3 regions of the Klebsiella sp. RIT-PI-d genome follow, and region 2 is predicted to be linked to each of the others. Evidence: predicted binding sites of a transcription regulator. Region 2 holds the regulator's gene; each other region holds the start of a gene.
The links. The regulator PhoB, encoded in region 2, activates phosphate uptake and scavenging genes when phosphate is short. The targets are predictions, from matches to a motif close to CTGTCATAAAACTGNCNNAT.
Positions count from the first base shown of each region.

Region 1 (6,245 bases), 370 kb from region 2:
AGCGTACTAACGGTCATGGCGGCTGCGCTTTATCCGGCCTGCCAGAACTAAGCGTTATCAGGCCGGTCTTCCCACAGGCCTGATAAACCCAGCGCCACCGGGCATGGAACCCGCCGTCCCGGTCGTTATTCCACTAGGATGCCGCGATGAACAGATCGCGTAACTGGTGAAGCTGATCGCGCGTTTGTGCGGCTTCCTCAAATTCAAGATCCCGGGCGTGCTGCATCATCTTCGCTTCCAGCTCGTGAATTTTCTGCTGTAGCGCTTTCGGCGTCAGCGGCAGTGCGGCATCGTCCTCAACCGGATGACGCGCTTTACCACGGCCTTTGGCTTTGGTCTTCGCAATGTTCTCACCCAGCGCCAGGATGTCGACGACTTTCTTATTCAGGCCCTGCGGCACAATGCCATGTTCTTCGTTGTACTGCTGCTGCTTCTCGCGGCGACGCTCCGTTTCACCGATCGCTTTTTCCATCGACGCCGTGATCTTATCGCCGTACAGAATCGCTTTACCGTTGATGTTACGTGCCGCACGACCAATGGTCTGGATAAGTGAACGCTCGGAACGCAGGAAGCCTTCTTTGTCGGCATCAAGGATAGCGACCAGCGAAACTTCCGGCATATCCAGCCCCTCTCGCAGCAGGTTGATACCGACCAGCACGTCAAACTCACCGAGGCGCAGGTCGCGAATGATCTCCATACGCTCCACAGTGTCGATGTCCGAGTGGAGATAGCGAACCTTCTCGCCGTGTTCGGTCAGATATTCGGTTAAGTCTTCCGCCATACGTTTGGTCAGGGTGGTTACCAGAACGCGCTCATTTATGGCTACCCGCGCGCGGATTTCCGAGAGCAAATCGTCCACCTGGGTGCCGACCGGACGCACTTCAATAATGGGGTCCAGAAGGCCGGTAGGACGAACGACTTGATCGACAATGTCGTCACCCGACTTTTCCAGCTCATACTTGCCCGGCGTCGCGGAAACGTAAATGGTTTGTGGCGCCAGGCCTTCAAACTCTTCAAACTTCATCGGACGGTTATCCAGCGCCGACGGCAGGCGAAAACCATATTCCACCAGGGTCTCTTTACGCGCCCGGTCGCCACGATACATGCCTCCAATTTGTGGAATAGTCACGTGCGACTCATCGATAACCAGCAGACCGTCGGCGGGCAAATAGTCGAACAGCGTCGGCGGCGCTTCACCCGGCCCACGCGCGGAAAGATAGCGCGAGTAGTTTTCGATACCGGAGCAGTAGCCCAGTTCGTTCATCATTTCGAGGTCGAACTGAGTGCGCTGGGTAATACGCTGTTCTTCAAGTAACTTGTTGTTCGCCATCAGCGTTTTGCGCCGGTCAGCCAGCTCAACTTTGATGTCTTCCATCGCCTGCACAATACGTTCGCGCGGCGTGACGTAGTGCGTTTTGGGATAGACGGTAAAACGCTGAATGGTGGATTCAATGTGTCCGGTAAGCGGATCGAATAACGACAGGCGTTCGACTTCTTCGTCAAATAACTCAACGCGCAGCGCCGTATCGTCAGACTCTGCCGGGAAAATATCAATCACCTCTCCGCGCACGCGAAACGTTCCGCGCTGGAACGCCTGATCGTTGCGGGCGTATTGCAGCTCTGCCAGGCGGCGCAGGATATCGCGCTGATTAATGATCATGCCGATGGATAAGTGCAGCATCATTTTCAGGTACAAATCGGGGTCGCCCAGGCCGTAAATTGCCGAAACGGACGCCACCACGACGACATCCCGACGCTCCAGCAGCGCTTTGGTAGCCGACAGACGCATTTGCTCGATATGCTCGTTGACCGACGCGTCTTTCTCAATGAAGGTGTCGGAACTGGGGACATACGCTTCCGGCTGGTAATAGTCGTAGTAGGAGACGAAATACTCTACGGCGTTATCCGGGAAGAACTCTTTCATTTCGCCGTACAGCTGCGCTGCCAGCGTTTTGTTAGGCGCCAGCACCATGGTTGGCCGCTGAAGATCGGCAATGACATTCGCGACGGTAAACGTCTTCCCTGACCCGGTTACGCCAAGCAGCGTCTGATGGGCCAGGCCATCTTCAAGACCTATTTTAAGACGACGAATCGCCTCAGGCTGATCGCCAGATGGACGAAATGCGGAATTCAGTTTGAACGGTTTACTCATTAATGGCTACCTGAAAGGAATGAAGCGGGCAGGAGCATAATTTTACGCGCCGCTGGTGATTTTGCCAACAGCTAATACTGGATAAAAAAACAGTAAGCGTAAAATTCTCCCCGTTATTGATGTAAACATCAGCAAAAGCGTAGCGCCAGGCCGGGAAAATGCCACCTGAAACGGGTTATCCCCAGAAAAATTCGTTTATTAACTTTGTCAAGTAACGTCATGACGGTTTAATGGCAACAGATGACACTTTTCTTGCACCGCTTGCTTTTATTTAACTGTTTGTATTTTATGTAAATATTATAAAAGCCGCGTTTGCCGCCAATTCAGGCGCAGGCCGCGTATTTACTCGTTTACCGCATCTTTTCTAACTCTAATACACAAGGTTATCCACAGGAATAGTGGATAACTCACGCCAGCCCTTTGCCGCCGCTCCCTGGCAAAAAACGAAGCGGCGGGTAAGTTGCGTGAATAAAAAATATTTACTGCTTTTTTTTACCGATTCGCGATTAAAGAGCGCTGATAAAACGCACTTTACCGCCTGGCTTTTGCACTACATCTTACTGCGCTGGCACCGACAACGTGCAGTGGGCAATAGCAGGATGCACCATTTGCGTATTAATCTCAGGCGCTATCTGAAATAAGCATCTTTTTTACCGATTCTACTGTCTCTGGCAAGCCTTTTGCAGCATCAGCCTGTCGAACTGCAGGTGCTGAATTGAGGAGATACCGATGTTGAGTCTGCGCGCTGTGAATCATTTTTATGGCAGTCAGCATACGCTGTGGAATATTACGCTTGAGCTACAGGCGGGAAAATGTACCAGCGTAGTGGGGCTACCTGGTATGGGAAAGTCTACGCTGTTTAATTGTATCACCGGCTTTTTACCGGTCGAGAGCGGGAGTATTGTCTGGCACGGTAATAATGCGCCGCCCTGCGATCTGCTGCCGCTTTCGGCGCTGAATCGTAGTGCACTGGGGATTGGCTATGTCCCCCAGGACCGGCGCATTTTCTCGCAGTTGACCGTGGAGGAGAATCTGCATATTGCCCATGCTGCCAGTGGCGATGGCGAGGTCAAAAGTACAATATATGATTTATTCCCGGAGCTGTGCACGCTGCGTCAGGCGAAGGCCGCCACCTTGTCAGACGATAATCAGTATCAGCTGGCACTGGCAAATGCGCTAATCGCCCGGCCCCGGCTGTTGATCCTTGATGAACCTACGCGCGGCGCGGGCCAGGCATTTTTACATAAGCTGGGCGAGATTATCCTGCGCCTGAAACGCGAACTGGGGTTAACGATCCTGCTGGCAGAACAGCATTTGTCGTTTATCCATCACGTTTCAGATCGTTTTTTTCTGCTGCACCAGGGCCGTAACGTTGCGCAGGGACAAGTTAATCAGCTTGACCAGCAACTTTTCACGCAGTGGATGACGCCGGTACCAGCGCGCTAAGATCAAGATACTGCCCGAGATCGCATGCTTGCGGGGGAGCATCGAGAAAAGGGATCTCGCCCAACAATGGCGCAGGTAATACGCGCCTGAGGGTGGCGAGATACTCCTGATGGCGACGACCCGGCGGGATAATATCGTTGGCGATCCAGCCTGCGAACGTTAATCCTGCCTGCTGAATAGCCAGCGCGGTCAGCATGGCGTGGTTAATACACCCCAGTTTTATGCCGACCACCAGGATAACCGGCAATTTCTCCGTTTTTACCCAGTCGGCAAAGGTGAGTGTCGATGACAGCGGCGTAAACCAGCCCCCCGCCCCTTCGACCAGTACCCATTCAGCCAGCGTTTCAAGCTGCCGGAGTCCGGCAGAGAGGACTGCAGCTTCAACAGGGCGTCTCTCATCAGCGCTGACAATGTGCGGCGACGTCGGTTCGGCAAAGGTATAGGGATTCACCTGATGATAGCCCAGCGGCAGGCTGCTGTTGCGCTGAAGCGCCAGCGCATCACTGTTACGTAAACCTTCAGCAGTGGTGTCGCTGCCGGATGCAACAGGTTTATACCCGGCGACAATCGTGCCCTGCCGTCGCGCGGCCTGAAGCAGCGCACAACTGGCCACGGTTTTACCGACTTCAGTGTCGGTGCCGGTGACGAAAAATCGGTTAGTCACGTTGAATAATTCCTGCAAAAAGATGATAGGTCAGTGGACAATGCCCCTGGTGTTGCGGCCACGCCAGTTGAAGCTCGCGCAGCTGGCTGCGGGTCAGCGGCCGATGTGTCCGCCCGTCATGCAGATGGCTTGCACCAGTGCCTTTGAGCGAGCGCATGGCGCTAAGCGCATCCGGGAACGACAGGCTGATTGACGGCTCATGAGCACGATAGCGCCAGCCGGATAATGCCTCGTGAATAGCCTCGCGGGTCAGAAAGCGATTCACGTGCCTGCCGCCGTCAACCGCCTGCCAGGCCTGAGTCACTTCAGGCAGCGAGCCGCTCACCAGCGTGGTAAAAGCCACATAGCCGCCGGGACGCGTGACGCGATACAGCTCTGCAATAGCCGTCGGCAAGTGCTCACACCACTGTACGGCGAGATTACTCCACGTAAGATCAAATTGTGCCTGCGCCAGCGGGATCGCCTCAATATCGGCCAGCACATAGTGATGGGCAGTTTCCTGCTGCTGCGCTTCAGCCAGCATCTGCGCGGAGAGATCCAGCGCGGTAACCTGACTGCCGCGCCCGCGCCAGTAGCGGCTCATCGCGCCCGGTCCGCATCCGGCATCAAGCACGTGTGGAAACGGCTGTTCAGGCAAGGCAGATAACAGCGCGGCGGCGCTTTGTCGCTGGAGTTCATCATGCTGCTGGTAGACGGCAGCGGCACGGCCAAAGGTGGCGGCAACCGCCTGTTTATTCACCGATGGCATGCAACACCTCCAGTAATCGTGTGATGTCTTCCGCGCTGTGCGCCGCCGTCAGGGTTAAACGCAATCGGGCCGTACCTTCAGGCACCGTGGGGGGGCGGATCGCTGTTACCCAGCATCCCTGCTCGCGAAGTGCGCCAGCCATGTGTAATGCCCGCGCATTATCACCGACAATCAGCGGCTGGATGGCACTGGCAGAGTCAGTCATAACGACGCTTAGCGCATCCGCGCCACGGCGAAAAAGCGCGATATGCTGCTGAAGCTTTTCGCGCTGCTGCTGGCCTTCGTCGCTGCGGATAACCTCTAGCGCCGCCTGAAGCGCCATCGCCTGCGCGGGAGGCATCGAGGTGCTGTAAATCAGATGGCGGGCAAATTGCAGCAGATACCCGGCCACCATGTCGCTGCATAAGACCGCGGCACCACTAATGCCAACGCCTTTGCCGAAGGTCACAATCAGCAGATCCGGCTGCACCTGTTGCACATCGCAACTGCCGCGCCCCTCATGGCCGCTGACCGCGATACCGTGGGCATCATCCACCATCAGCCACGCCCCGGCCTCATGCGCGGCACGATGGATATCGGCAAGCGGAGCGCTGTCGCCATCCATGCTGAAAATACCTTCCGTCACCACCAGCTGTTGTCCGCGCAGGGGCTTCGCCAGTAGCGTGCGTACATGAAGCGGATCGTTATGATGGAAGCGGCGCAATTGTGCCGGGCTAAGGCTTGCCGCTTCCAGCAGTGAGGCATGACTCAGCCGATCGGCGATAATGCGATCGTCTTTACCGGCCAGCGCCGTAATGACCGCCTGATTCGCGGCAAAGCCGGAGATGAACAGCAGCGCGCGTGAATATCCCAGCCACCCGGCCAGCATCTCCTCAAGCTGCTGATGCGCACAGGTATAACCGCTGACGTGACCCGAGCCGCCGCTGCCAACGCCGAAACGGGCTGCGCCCTCCTGCCAGGCGGCAATAACCGCCGGATGCTGGCTTAGCCCAAGATAGTCATTGCTGGAAAAATTCAGGTAGCGCTTACCGTCAGCGCTCAGCCAGCGTCCGGCCCCCTGCCCGACAACCTGACGGCTGCGCAGGGCGCTGGCCGCCCGGCGGTCGTCCAGTTCGCGCGCGATCCGCTGCTCCCAGCTCATACTGTCGCCGCGTTGTAATACACGTCGGTGTCCGGGGTACGCAGCACCTGCTCCAGACGCTGCTGCTGTTCGTTATCCCCTTCCAGCACCTGAG
Region 1 covers NZ_LGIT01000009.1:482,343-488,587, reverse strand. The annotation lists gene pmrB (two-component system sensor histidine kinase PmrB) at 1-1, shown strand, start outside; gene uvrB (excinuclease ABC subunit UvrB) at 134-2,152, opposite strand; gene AC791_RS08910 (ABC transporter ATP-binding protein) at 2,882-3,598, shown strand; gene bioD (dethiobiotin synthase) at 3,564-4,262, opposite strand; gene bioC (malonyl-ACP O-methyltransferase BioC) at 4,255-5,010, opposite strand; gene bioF (8-amino-7-oxononanoate synthase) at 4,994-6,151, opposite strand; gene bioB (biotin synthase BioB) at 6,148-6,245, opposite strand, start outside.
Region 1: a site for PhoB is predicted at 2,370-2,389, ahead of uvrB (excinuclease ABC subunit UvrB). Genes of this name have one in related genera too.

Region 2 (6,245 bases):
AGCTTCGCCTTTCACTTCAAACTCGACCTCCGCCAGGCAGTCAGCGGTATCACGGGTCATTAAATCGTTCTGCGACTGTGAAAGCGTACTCAGGCGGGGCGTTTCATGATAGAGCGCCAGACAGATGGCATCCAGCAGGGTCGTTTTCCCGGCGCCGGTGGGGCCGGTAATGGCGAACAGCCCGTTGCTGGCGAACGGCTCAGCGGTAAAGTCAATTTTCCATTCGCCTTTCAGGGAGTTAAGGTTTTTCAGGCGCAGGCTGACAATTTTCATACTTGATCCTCATCAGACAGGGTTTCCAGCGTCTGACCGAAAAGCGTAAACAGGCGTTTTTGCTGAGCGTCATTAAGATCTTCCTGGGCGAGGCGGCGTTCAAAAACGTCCTCTACCGTGAGCTCGCTGAGCGTTTCGCGCACTTCGCCTTCCAGGATCCGCTGGCGATGCTCGCGACTGCGGCGGACTAACAATACCTCGACGGGTAAATCCGCCGTCAGAGTCTGGATTTGGCGCTGAATATCATGCAGATATTCGGTACTGGTAATTTCAATATCCAGCCAGGTGGTTGGCGTGGCAGGCGCATCGCGCCACTGCATGAGCTGGTCAGTAATTCCTGCAAAATCCCCTTTGATAACGGCCAGCGGCTGCGTAACCGGAACCTCAAGTGGCATTACCTCGACCAGGGTTCCCTGCTCAAAGGTGACCAGATTAATGCTCTTGCGTTTGCCCGTCTCATCAAAGCTCAGGGAGATGGGGGAGCCACAGTAGCGAATATGTTCGCTGCCGTTAATTTTTTGCGCGCGGTGAATATGTCCCAGCGCGATATAGTCCGCCGGCGGGAAGTTTTGCGCCGGAAACGCATCGAGGGTGCCGATATAAATGTCGCGCACCGACTCGCTTTTACTCACCCCAACCGTGGTCAGGTGACCGCTGGCAATAATCGGAAGGCGCAGGTCGCCTCGCAGCGCGCAGGCATTTTGATACTGCTGCTGATAATAGTCAGTAATAGCCGTGAGTAAACGCTGCTGTTTCTGGCTACCAGACTGCCCCGCCTGGCTGATGACCATATCGCGCGGACGTAAAAAGGGCACCGGGCAGAATACCGCGCCGGGCGTGCCGTCACGCTGCAAAAGCATTTGCGGTTCATGGCCTGCGCTGGCAATTACCGTGGTATTAAGAAACGCCAGAATATCGCGTGACTCATTCAGGGTGGCGACAGAATCATGGTTTCCCGCCAGCACCACAAGATGGCAACCAGTTTTTTGCAAGTCGACCACAAACTGATAATACATTTCGCGGGCGTAGCTCGGCGGCGAGCCAGTATCAAAAATATCGCCGGCCACAATAATCGTATCGACCAGATGCGTTTGTGCTGTATCCAGCAGCCAGCTAAGAAAAGCTTTATGCTCGGCGGCACGGCTTTTACTGTAGAAATTCTGGCCGAGATGCCAGTCTGAAGTATGAATGATGCGCATGTCGATTCCGTGGCAAAAAAGCGTAGCGCCGATTATAACGTTTCATGCGGGCAGGGCGAAGCCGCTCTGTCATATCTCCGTTATGCTAACGTCATCAGGGGATCTTTTTCATAAATCTGTCACAAATCTGACGCATAATGATATCGCTATCCATAATGATAAACAGGGTAAAAAATGGCGAGACGTATTCTGGTCGTAGAAGATGAAGCTCCAATTCGTGAAATGGTTTGCTTTGTCCTCGAGCAAAATGGTTTTCAGCCCGTCGAAGCAGAAGATTATGACAGTGCGGTGAACCAGCTCAATGAACCCTGGCCCGATTTGATCCTGCTGGACTGGATGCTCCCCGGCGGTTCCGGCATCCAGTTTATTAAACATATCAAGCGTGAAGCGCTCACGCGTGAAATCCCGGTTGTGATGCTGACGGCACGCGGTGAAGAAGAAGATCGCGTCCGCGGACTGGAAACCGGCGCTGATGACTACGTCACCAAACCGTTTTCACCTAAAGAGTTAGTGGCGCGGATCAAGGCGGTTATGCGCCGCATCTCCCCGATGGCGGTTGATGAAGTGATTGAGATGCAGGGATTAAGTCTCGATCCCTCCTCGCACCGGGTAATGGCTGGTGAAAGCCCGCTTGATATGGGGCCGACTGAATTTAAACTCCTGCACTTTTTCATGACCCATCCTGAGCGCGTTTACAGCCGCGAGCAGTTGCTGAACCACGTCTGGGGAACCAACGTCTACGTCGAAGATCGCACGGTAGATGTGCATATTCGCCGCCTGCGTAAAGCGCTGGAGCAGGGCGGACACGATCGCATGGTTCAAACCGTTCGCGGCACGGGTTATCGTTTTTCCACCCGTTTTTGATACCTGACAGGAGTGTGACGCGTGCTGGAACGTCTGTCATGGAAAAGGCTGGTTTTTGAACTCATCGTCTGCTGCCTGCCCGCGCTGGTGCTCGGCGCCTTTTTTGGCTATCTGCCGTGGTTTTTGCTGGCATCCGTCACGGGGCTGCTGGTGTGGCACTTTCTCAATTTACTGCGACTGTCGTGGTGGCTATGGGTTGATCGCAGTATGACGCCGCCGCCGGGGCGCGGAAGCTGGGAGCCGCTGCTTTACGGGCTGCATCTAATGCAGATGCGTAATAAAAAGCGCCGCCGCGAGTTGGGTAATCTGATTAAACGCTTTCGCAGCGGAGCCGAATCGCTGCCGGACGCCGTGGTTCTGACCACCGAAGAGGGCACTATCTTCTGGTGTAACGGCCTTGCACAGCAGGTTCTCGGGCTGCGCTGGCCGGACGATAATGGGCAAAATATTCTCAACCTGCTGCGTTACCCCGAATTTACGCTTTATCTTAAGCAACGTGATTTCAGCAAGCCGCTCAATTTGATCCTGAGTAATGGCCGTCATCTTGAATTTCGCGTGATGCCTTACAGTGAAAATCAACGTCTGATGGTGGCGCGAGATACCACTCAAATGCACCAGCTTGAAGGGGCAAGACGCAACTTTTTTGCCAACGTCAGTCATGAATTGCGTACACCGCTGACCGTGTTACAGGGCTATCTGGAAATGATGCAGGAGCAAACGCTGGAAGGCGCGCCAAGAGAGAAAGCGCTGCATACCATGCGTGAGCAGACGCAGCGTATGGAGTCACTGGTGAAGCAGTTGTTGACCCTGTCTAAAATTGAAGCTGCGCCTGCGCTGGTGCTGAATGAAAAAATTGATGTTCCGATGATGCTGCGCGTTATCGAGCGGGAAGCACAGACCCTGAGTCATGACCAGCATACGCTGCATTTTACCGTGGATAACACACTCAGCGTGTTGGGTAATGAGGAACAGCTACGTAGCGCGATCTCTAATCTGGTCTACAACGCCGTTAATCATACGCCTGCTGGTACGACAATAACTCTACAGTGGCAGCGGACCGAGAGCGGGGCACTATTCACCCTTGAAGATAACGGACCGGGCATTGCGCCAGAGCATATCCCGCGTTTGACAGAGCGTTTTTACCGGGTGGATAAAGCGCGATCCCGGCAAACTGGCGGCAGTGGTTTAGGTCTGGCGATTGTAAAGCATGCGTTGAATCATCATGATAGTCAGCTAAAAATTGAGAGTCAGCCGGGCGAGGGAACGCGTTTTAGTTTCTTACTACCGCAACGTTTCATTGCCAAAAATTAGCATATCGGGGACGTACGTAAGAAAATCTTTCCGCAGATCCGCCTTCGCTGGTTTGCTTACTTTGCAGGTTAGCGAAGCGGACACCATATCCTGATGTCTGCTGCTTTTTTGTTCGAATGATCAGCCATCAGTTTTTCTGATATCTGGTTCATTATGCTGACTCTAATTTTTGAATTAGCATAATCATCTGGTTTTACGATCCCACCTTGCTTTAAAACGTTATAAGCGTTTAAATTGCGCCCCAGAGGCTGTCATACTCACTGCCTTAGCGTGATAAATCGAAAAACTATACTTCGTCACGTCAGTCAGGGAGCATATCCCGCTGGAAATATCTGTAATTGCTGCGTTATCGTCCCGTATGGAAAGCAACAATTCATTTACAACACCACATCCACAGGCAGTAAATATTTATGACCCATCAGTTAAAATCTCGCGACATCATGGCCCTGGGTTTTATGACCTTTGCGCTGTTTGTCGGCGCAGGCAATATCATTTTCCCGCCGATGGTTGGCGTACAGGCCGGTGAGCACGTCTGGACGGCAGCACTTGGCTTTCTGATTACCGCGGTTGGCCTGCCGGTCCTTACCGTGGTTGCCCTGGCGAAAGTGGGCGGCGGGATTGACAGCCTTAGCACGCCGATTGGCAAAGTGGCGGGCGTTTTGCTGGCAACGATTTGTTATCTGGCTGTCGGGCCGCTGTTTGCGACGCCGCGTACTGCAACCGTCTCTTTTGAAGTCGGCATTGCACCGCTGGCAGGTGACGGCGCGATGCCGCTGTTCATCTACAGCATCGTGTATTTTGCCATCGTGATCGTCGTGTCTCTTTATCCGGGTAAGTTGCTTGATACGGTGGGCAATTTCCTGGCACCGATGAAAATTGTTGCGTTGACGGTGCTTTCCGTGGCGGCGCTGGTGTGGCCGGCCGGGCCAATCAGTCACGCGATTGACGCCTACCAAACTGCCCCGTTCTCTAATGGCTTCGTGAATGGCTATCTGACAATGGATACCCTGGGCGCCATGGTCTTTGGCATCGTCATCGTGAATGCTGCACGTTCACGCGGTGTCACCGAGGCGCGCCTGCTGACCCGCTATACCGTCTGGGCGGGTTTAATGGCCGGTATCGGCCTGACGCTGCTGTATCTCGCGCTGTTCCGTCTGGGTTCTGACAGCGCGACGCTGGTCGACCAGTCTGCAAACGGGGCGGCTATTCTGCACGCTTATGTACAGCATACCTTTGGCGGTGCAGGCAGCTTGATGCTGGCGGCGCTGATTTTCCTCGCCTGTCTGGTGACGGCGGTAGGCCTGACCTGCGCGTGCGCCGAGTTCTTTGCCCAGTATCTGCCGCTCTCTTATCGTACGCTGGTCTTTATCCTCGGCGGATTCTCAATGGCGGTGTCGAATCTGGGGCTGAGCCACCTGATTCAAATCTCGGTTCCGGTGTTAACCGCTATCTATCCGCCGTGTATCGCACTCGTTGTGTTAAGCTTTACGCGCTCATGGTGGCATAATTCATCGCGCGTGATTGCGCCCGCCATGTTTATCAGCCTGATTTTTGGTATCCTTGACGGTATTAAAGCCTCGGCATTGAAGGATGTTCTGCCTGCGTGGACCGAGCGTTTACCGCTGTCTGAGCAGGGGCTGGCCTGGCTGATGCCAACGGTGGTAATGATTGTACTAGCCGTTATCTACGACCGTATTGCAGGACGTCAGGTAACGTCAAACGCACATTAATCATTGCACGGCGGTTCGTTTAACCACGGAATTTAGCATTCCGTGGTTTTTTATTTTTTGTGTTGAATGGCATTTGAAACGATGGAAAGTACTAACAAGCTGAAGCGGGGACTGAGCACCCGTCACATCCGCTTTATGGCACTCGGGTCGGCAATTGGCACCGGCCTTTTTTATGGCTCCGCAGATGCTATAAAAATGGCAGGTCCCAGCGTCCTGCTGGCCTATATCATTGGCGGCGTCGCGGCGTATATTATCATGCGTGCATTAGGAGAGATGTCGGTTCATAATCCGTCCGCCAGCTCTTTTTCGCGTTATGCGCAGGATAATCTTGGCCCGCTTGCCGGCTATATTACCGGCTGGACGTACTGCTTCGAAATCCTGATCGTCGCGATTGCGGACGTCACGGCATTCGGCATCTATATGGGCGTCTGGTTCCCGCACGTTCCGCACTGGATCTGGGTGCTGAGCGTGGTGATGATCATCTGCGCGGTCAACCTGATGAGCGTGAAGGTGTTCGGTGAACTGGAGTTCTGGTTCTCTTTCTTTAAAGTTGCCACCATTATCATCATGATCCTGGCGGGCGTTGGCATTATTGTCTGGGGAATTGGCAACGGCGGACAGCCGACCGGGATCCACAATTTGTGGAGTAACGGTGGGTTCTTCAGTAATGGCTGGCTGGGCACGGTCATGTCGCTGCAGATGGTGATGTTTGCCTACGGCGGTATCGAAATTATCGGTATTACTGCCGGAGAAGCGAAAGATCCGCAGACCTCGATTCCGCGGGCCATCAACTCCGTGCCAATGCGTATTCTGGTGTTCTACGTCGGTACGCTGTTCGTTATTATGTCTATCTATCCGTGGAATCAGG
Region 2 covers NZ_LGIT01000009.1:114,231-120,475, forward strand. The annotation lists gene sbcC (exonuclease subunit SbcC) at 1-273, opposite strand, end outside; gene sbcD (exonuclease subunit SbcD) at 270-1,472, opposite strand; gene phoB (phosphate response regulator transcription factor PhoB) at 1,647-2,336, shown strand; gene phoR (phosphate regulon sensor histidine kinase PhoR) at 2,358-3,647, shown strand; gene brnQ (branched-chain amino acid transporter carrier protein BrnQ) at 4,058-5,377, shown strand; gene proY (proline-specific permease ProY) at 5,459-6,245, shown strand, end outside.

Region 3 (6,245 bases), on a different contig from region 2:
ACTCCGCAAACGGGCTCATCGCAAACTTAAAGATAGTGACCGGCAGGTTGGCGATAGGCTGCATCATATCGGTGCTCCAGAACTGGTTGGAGAGGGCGGTAAACAGCAGCGGAGCAGTCTCACCCGCGATGCGCGCAATCGCCAGCAGCACGCCGGTCATAATGCCGGATACGGAAGCTTTAAGGGTAATGGCGGAAATCATCTTCCACTTTGGCGTTCCCAGGGCATAGGCCGCTTCACGCAGGCTATCCGGCACCAGTTTAAGCATGTTTTCCGTGGTCCGGATGACGATTGGCACCTGCAACAGCGCCAGCGCAATGACGCCTGCCCAGCCGGAGAAGTGCTGCATTTGCGCCACGACCACGGTGTAAACGAACAGGCCAACGACAATAGACGGCGCGGAAAGCAGAATGTCGTTAATAAAGCGGATGACTTCGGCCAGCCATGATTTACGTCCGTACTCCGCCAGATAAATCCCCGCCATAATCCCCAGCGGCGTGCCAATGGCGGTGGCCCAGAAGATTAACAAACCCCTGCCGGCCAGCGCACTCGCCCGACCCCCCCCCGCCGTATTGGGCGGCGGCGTCATTTCAGTAAACAGCGCCAGTGACATTCCGTCGATACCACGCGTAATGGTGGACATCAGGATCCAGATAAGCCAGAACAGCCCGAATGCCATGGTGGCCATTGAGAGCGTCAGCGCAATACGGTTTTTCAGGCGGCGCCTGGCCTGCATTTTGCGCCGCGATTCTGCCAGCTGCGCCGTGTTTTGCATGTCGAGCGTAGTCATTAGCGCGCCCCTTCATTTTTGGCCAGACGCAGCACCATGAATTTAGAGATAGCCAGCACGATAAAGGTAATTACAAACAGGATCAGCCCCAGCTCCATCAGCGCAGCAACGTGCAGGCCGGATTCCGCTTCGGCAAATTCATTAGCCAGCGCAGAGGTAATGCTGTTACCCGGCATGTACAGCGAGATGCTGTCGAGCTGGTAGGTATTACCGATGATAAAGGTGACCGCCATGGTTTCACCCAACGCGCGCCCGAGGCCGAGCATCACGCCGCCAATAACACCATTTTTGGTGAACGGCAGCACGATGCGCCAGATAACTTCCCAGGTGGTACAGCCGATGCCGTAGGCCGACTCTTTCATCATCACCGGGGTTTGTTCAAACACATCGCGCATCACCGCCGCAATGTAGGGAATAATCATAATGGCGAGGATCACGCCTGCGGCCAGGATACCAATACCAAAGGCCGGGCCAGAGAACAGCGCACCAACGAACGGGATATTGGACAGAATATTGCCGACCGGCTCCTGAAAATAGGTGGCAAACAGCGGAGCGAAAATAAACAGCCCCCACATGCCGTAGACAATGCTGGGGATCGCCGCCAGCAGTTCGATCGCAATCCCGAGCGGGCGCTTAAGCCAGGCCGGAGCCAGCTCAGTCAGGAATAGTGCAATGCCGAAGCTGACAGGCACGGCAATCAGCAGGGCAATAATAGAGGTCGCCAGGGTGCCGTAAATCGGTACCAGCGCACCGTAGATATCATTCGGAGCATCCCACTCTTTGGTCCACAGGAATGAGAAACCAAACTTCTCAATACTGGGCCAGGACGAAATGATCAGGGAGACGATAATACCGCCCAGCATCAATAGCACGATCAGCGCAGCCAGTTTTACCAGCGCGCTGAATATCATGTCACCCTTTTTACCCGGTGGGTTAAATACACTCCTGGTTGCAGCCATAAATTACTCTTTAGTTAACGACGCCTTACGAATATGCCCGGTAGCATGACGCTTGCCGGGCCTACAGTGTGTAGCTGTAAGGCGGGTAAGCACTTTGCCGCCCGCCATGTTCGTCAGTCTGGCTTATTAGTACAGCGCTTTACCGCTGCTGTCTTTCACGTTGGTTTTCCATGCAGCGCGAACCTGCTCAACTACGTTATCCGGCAGGCTGGCGTAATCCAGATCGTTTGCCTGTTTAGCACCGTCTTTATATGCCCAGTCGAAGAACTTCAGCACTTCAACACCCTGCTCAGGTTTTTTCTGCTCTTTATGGATCAGAATGAACGTGGTGGAGGTAATCGGCCACGCTTCGTCACCTTTCTGATTCGTCAGGTCCTGCGCAAAAGATTTGCTCCAGTCCACACCTTTTGCTGCATTAGCAAAGCTGTCTTCCGTCGGGCTGACCGGCTTGCCATCCGCAGAAATCAATTTGGTGTAAGCCAGATTATTTTGCTTCGCATAGGCGTATTCGACATAGCCAATGGACCCTGGCAGACGCTGGACAAACGCGGCGATACCGTCGTTGCCTTTACCGCCCAGACCGGTTGGCCAGTTTACCGTCGAGCCTGCGCCAATTTTAGATTTCCACTCTTCGTTCACTTTCGCCAGATAGCTGGTGAACACGAAAGAAGTACCAGAACCGTCGGCACGGCGAACGACTGCGATATTCTGCGAAGGCAGTTTCAGACCCGGGTTCAGTTTGGTGATAGCCGCATCATCCCACTTCTTAATTTTACCGAGATAAATGTCGCCCAGCGTCTTACCGTCCAGAACCAGCTCACCTGATTTCAGGCCGGGAATGTTAACGGCCAGAACGACGCCGCCGATAACGGTCGGAAACTGAAACAGACCTTCCTGCTGGAGCTTTTCGTCAGACAGCGGCGCATCTGATGCCCCGAAGTCGACCGTGTTAGCGATGATCTGTTTTACGCCGCCGGAGGAACCAATACCCTGATAGTTAATCTTATTGCCGGTAGATTTGTTGTAGGTGTCGGCCCATTTGGCATACACCGGCGCAGGAAAAGTTGCACCTGCACCTGTCAGGCTTGCTGCCGCGTTAACAGCGAAAGCGCTCATGGATAAGGTTGCGGTGACAACCGTTGCGACAGTGGTACGCATAACGTTCATAATGTCTCCTGCTGGGATTCGTAAATCATTGTTAAGTGGCTACGAGGAGCAAAGTAGGACAATCTGGTGACAGTTATATGTAATGTTCATGACAGTTTAATGACAATGAGGCTTGTTTTTTTAACCTCATGAAAAACAACTGTATTTATTTAAGACCGATTGGGTTTATCGCCTTTTTTATCCGGAGGACTGCGGTTTAAAAAACGGAATATGACAAAATTTTTATTGTTTCAGGCATAAAAAAGGCGACATCCCAGGGGCAGTCGCCTTATAAAAAGAAATTATTCGTTATTCAACGGTAACGGATTTCGCCAGATTACGCGGCTGATCGACATCCGTACCTTTTATCAGGGCAACATGATAAGCCAGTAACTGAAGAGGAACGGTATAGAAAATAGGGGCAATGACCTCTTCCACATGCGGCATTTCAATAATATGCATGTTATCGCTGCTGGTGAAACCGGCATCCTGGTCGGCAAAAACATAAAGCTGACCGCCACGAGCACGAACTTCTTCGATGTTCGACTTCAGTTTTTCCAGAAGATCGTTGTTGGGTGCAACAACAATAACCGGCATATCGGCATCAATCAGCGCCAGCGGTCCGTGTTTCAGCTCGCCAGCGGCGTAAGCTTCTGCATGAATATAGGAGATCTCTTTCAGCTTCAGCGCGCCTTCCAGCGCGATGGGATACTGATCGCCACGGCCGAGGAACAACGCGTGATGTTTGTCAGAGAAATCTTCCGCCAGCGCTTCAATACGCTTATCCTGCGATAACATCTGCTCAATGCGGCTTGGCAATGCCTGAAGCCCGTGAACGATATCGTGTTCAACAGACGCATCCAGCCCTTTCAGCCGGGACAGTCGGGCCACCAGCATCAGCAGGACGGTCAACTGCGTGGTAAACGCTTTGGTCGAAGCAACGCCAATCTCAGTGCCTGCATTCGTCATCATTGCCAGATCGGATTCACGCACCAGCGACGAGCCGGGAACGTTACAGATGGCAAGAGAGCCAAGATAACCGAGTTCTTTGGACAGGCGCAGACCTGCCAGAGTATCTGCGGTTTCTCCTGACTGAGACAGGGTAATCATCAGGCTATTACGACGCACAGCAGATTTGCGGTAGCGGAATTCCGACGCAATTTCGACGTCGCATGGAATACCGGCCAGTGATTCAAACCAGTAGCGGGAAACCATTCCCGAGTTGTAAGACGTACCGCAGGCGATAATCTGGATATGTTCAACTTGCGCCAGCAAATCGTTAGCGTTCGGACCCAGTTCACTTAAATCGACCTCGCCATGATTAATACGCCCGGTCAGGGTGTTTTTAATCGCGTTCGGCTGCTCATAGATTTCTTTCTGCATGTAGTGACGATAGATGCCTCTATCGCCAGCATCATATTGCAGGTTAGACTCGATATCCTGACGTTTTACTTCTGCGCCAGTTTTATCAAATATGGAAACCGTACGGCGGGTCACTTCTGCAATATCACCTTCTTCAAGGAAGATAAAGCGACGAGTAACCGGCAGCAGGGCCAGCTGGTCAGAAGCAATAAAGTTTTCACCCATGCCGAGACCGATGACCAGCGGACTGCCTGAACGTGCCGCCAGCAGCGTGTCCGGCTTGCGGGTATCCATGATAACCGTGCCGTAAGCACCGCGAAGCTGCGGTATCGTACGCAGAACAGCCTCACGCAGGCTCCCGCCTTGCTCCAGCTCCCAGTGAACTAAGTGAGCAATCACTTCGGTGTCAGTTTCAGAGACGAAGGTATAACCACGTGATTTAAGCATGTCACGTAACGGTTCATGGTTTTCAATGATCCCGTTATGTACCACCACAATGTGTTCAGAGACATGCGGGTGAGCATTTACTTCTGAAGGTTCGCCGTGGGTTGCCCAGCGAGTATGGGCAATCCCCGTACCGCCATGCAGCGGCTGTTCTTCCGCCGCCTGAGAAAGCATATTAACTTTACCAAGGCGACGCAGACGGGTCATATTCCCTTCTTTGTCGACCACAGCCAGACCCGCAGAGTCATAGCCACGGTATTCCAGACGACGTAAACCTTCGAGAAGGATTTCCGCTACATCACGCTGCGCGATAGCGCCAACAATTCCACACATAGTTTTCGATTCCGATTTTGGCATTACGCCATGTGTTGTCGGTCAACCTGTATGTCCGTTTACCGGACGCCCCGAGCCTTGTAGAGAGTGGGGTTATTTTTATGGGTGCTGCCTTTGGGCGGGAAATATATCTTTATCTCCTCGCCCTGTGTCTACCTGAGTTCGGCTATGCCTTATCAGGCTGACAAAATGTGGAGTCTGCCACGTCTTACTTCTTTTTCACCGGACGTCGCCAGCCCTTTTTATTCGTCTGGGGCACACGGCTTAATACCAGTTCGTTATCGGCAACATCGCGAGTGACGGTGGTGCCTGCGGCAATAGTTACGCCATCACCGACGCTTACCGGGGCGACCAGTTGCGTATCCGATCCCACAAAGACATCGTTGCCGATAACTGTTTTATGCTTATTCGCACCATCATAGTTACAGGTAATAGTACCCGCGCCAATATTAACGTTATCACCAATTTCCGCATCGCCGAGGTAGCTCAGATGACCCGCTTTAGATCCTCTACCCAGACGGGCTTTTTTCATCTCAACGAAATTGCCAACGTGCGCGCCTTCCAGCAGTTCAGCGCCGGGACGTAGACGAGCAAAGGGGCCGATAGTGCAGGCCTGCTCAAGATGCGCCTCTTCTAACACGCTGTAAGGGCTTATCTCACAGTCATCGCCAATCGTACTGTTTTTAATGACGCAACCGGTGCCGATTTTTACGCGGTGCCCCAGCGTGACGTTCCCTTCAAAGATAACGTTAGTATCTATTTCAATATCACGCCCGTGTTGCAGCGTACCGCGCAGATCAAAACGCGCAGGATCGCGGAGCATAACGCCCGCCAGCAGTAGTTTTTCTGCCTGCTCTGCCTGATAAACGCGCTCCAGACGCGAAAGCTGGAGACGGTTGTTAACGCCGTCAACTTCACTCAGGCGCTGCGGATGTACGGTAGCAATCTCATGCCCTTCCTGCCAGGCAAGGGCGATGATATCGGTGATGTAATATTCGCCCTGAACATTATTATTGGTAAGTTTAGACAGCCAGCGTTTCATATCCGCGCCATTAGCGATAAGAATACCGGTGTTAATCTCTGCGATCTGGCGCTGTTCTTCGGTTGCATCTTTATGTTCAACGATGCCAGTCACTTTCCCGTTTTCCCGGGTAATACGACCATAGCCGCTCGGATCGTCAAGCTTAACGGTCAGTAAACCAATGCCGCCC
Region 3 covers NZ_LGIT01000004.1:451,878-458,122, forward strand. The annotation lists gene pstA (phosphate ABC transporter permease PstA) at 1-790, opposite strand, end outside; gene pstC (phosphate ABC transporter permease PstC) at 790-1,749, opposite strand; gene pstS (phosphate ABC transporter substrate-binding protein PstS) at 1,876-2,916, opposite strand; gene glmS (glutamine--fructose-6-phosphate transaminase (isomerizing)) at 3,205-5,034, opposite strand; gene glmU (bifunctional UDP-N-acetylglucosamine diphosphorylase/glucosamine-1-phosphate N-acetyltransferase GlmU) at 5,243-6,245, opposite strand, start outside.
Region 3: a site for PhoB is predicted at 3,003-3,022, ahead of pstS (phosphate ABC transporter substrate-binding protein PstS). Genes of this name have one in related genera too.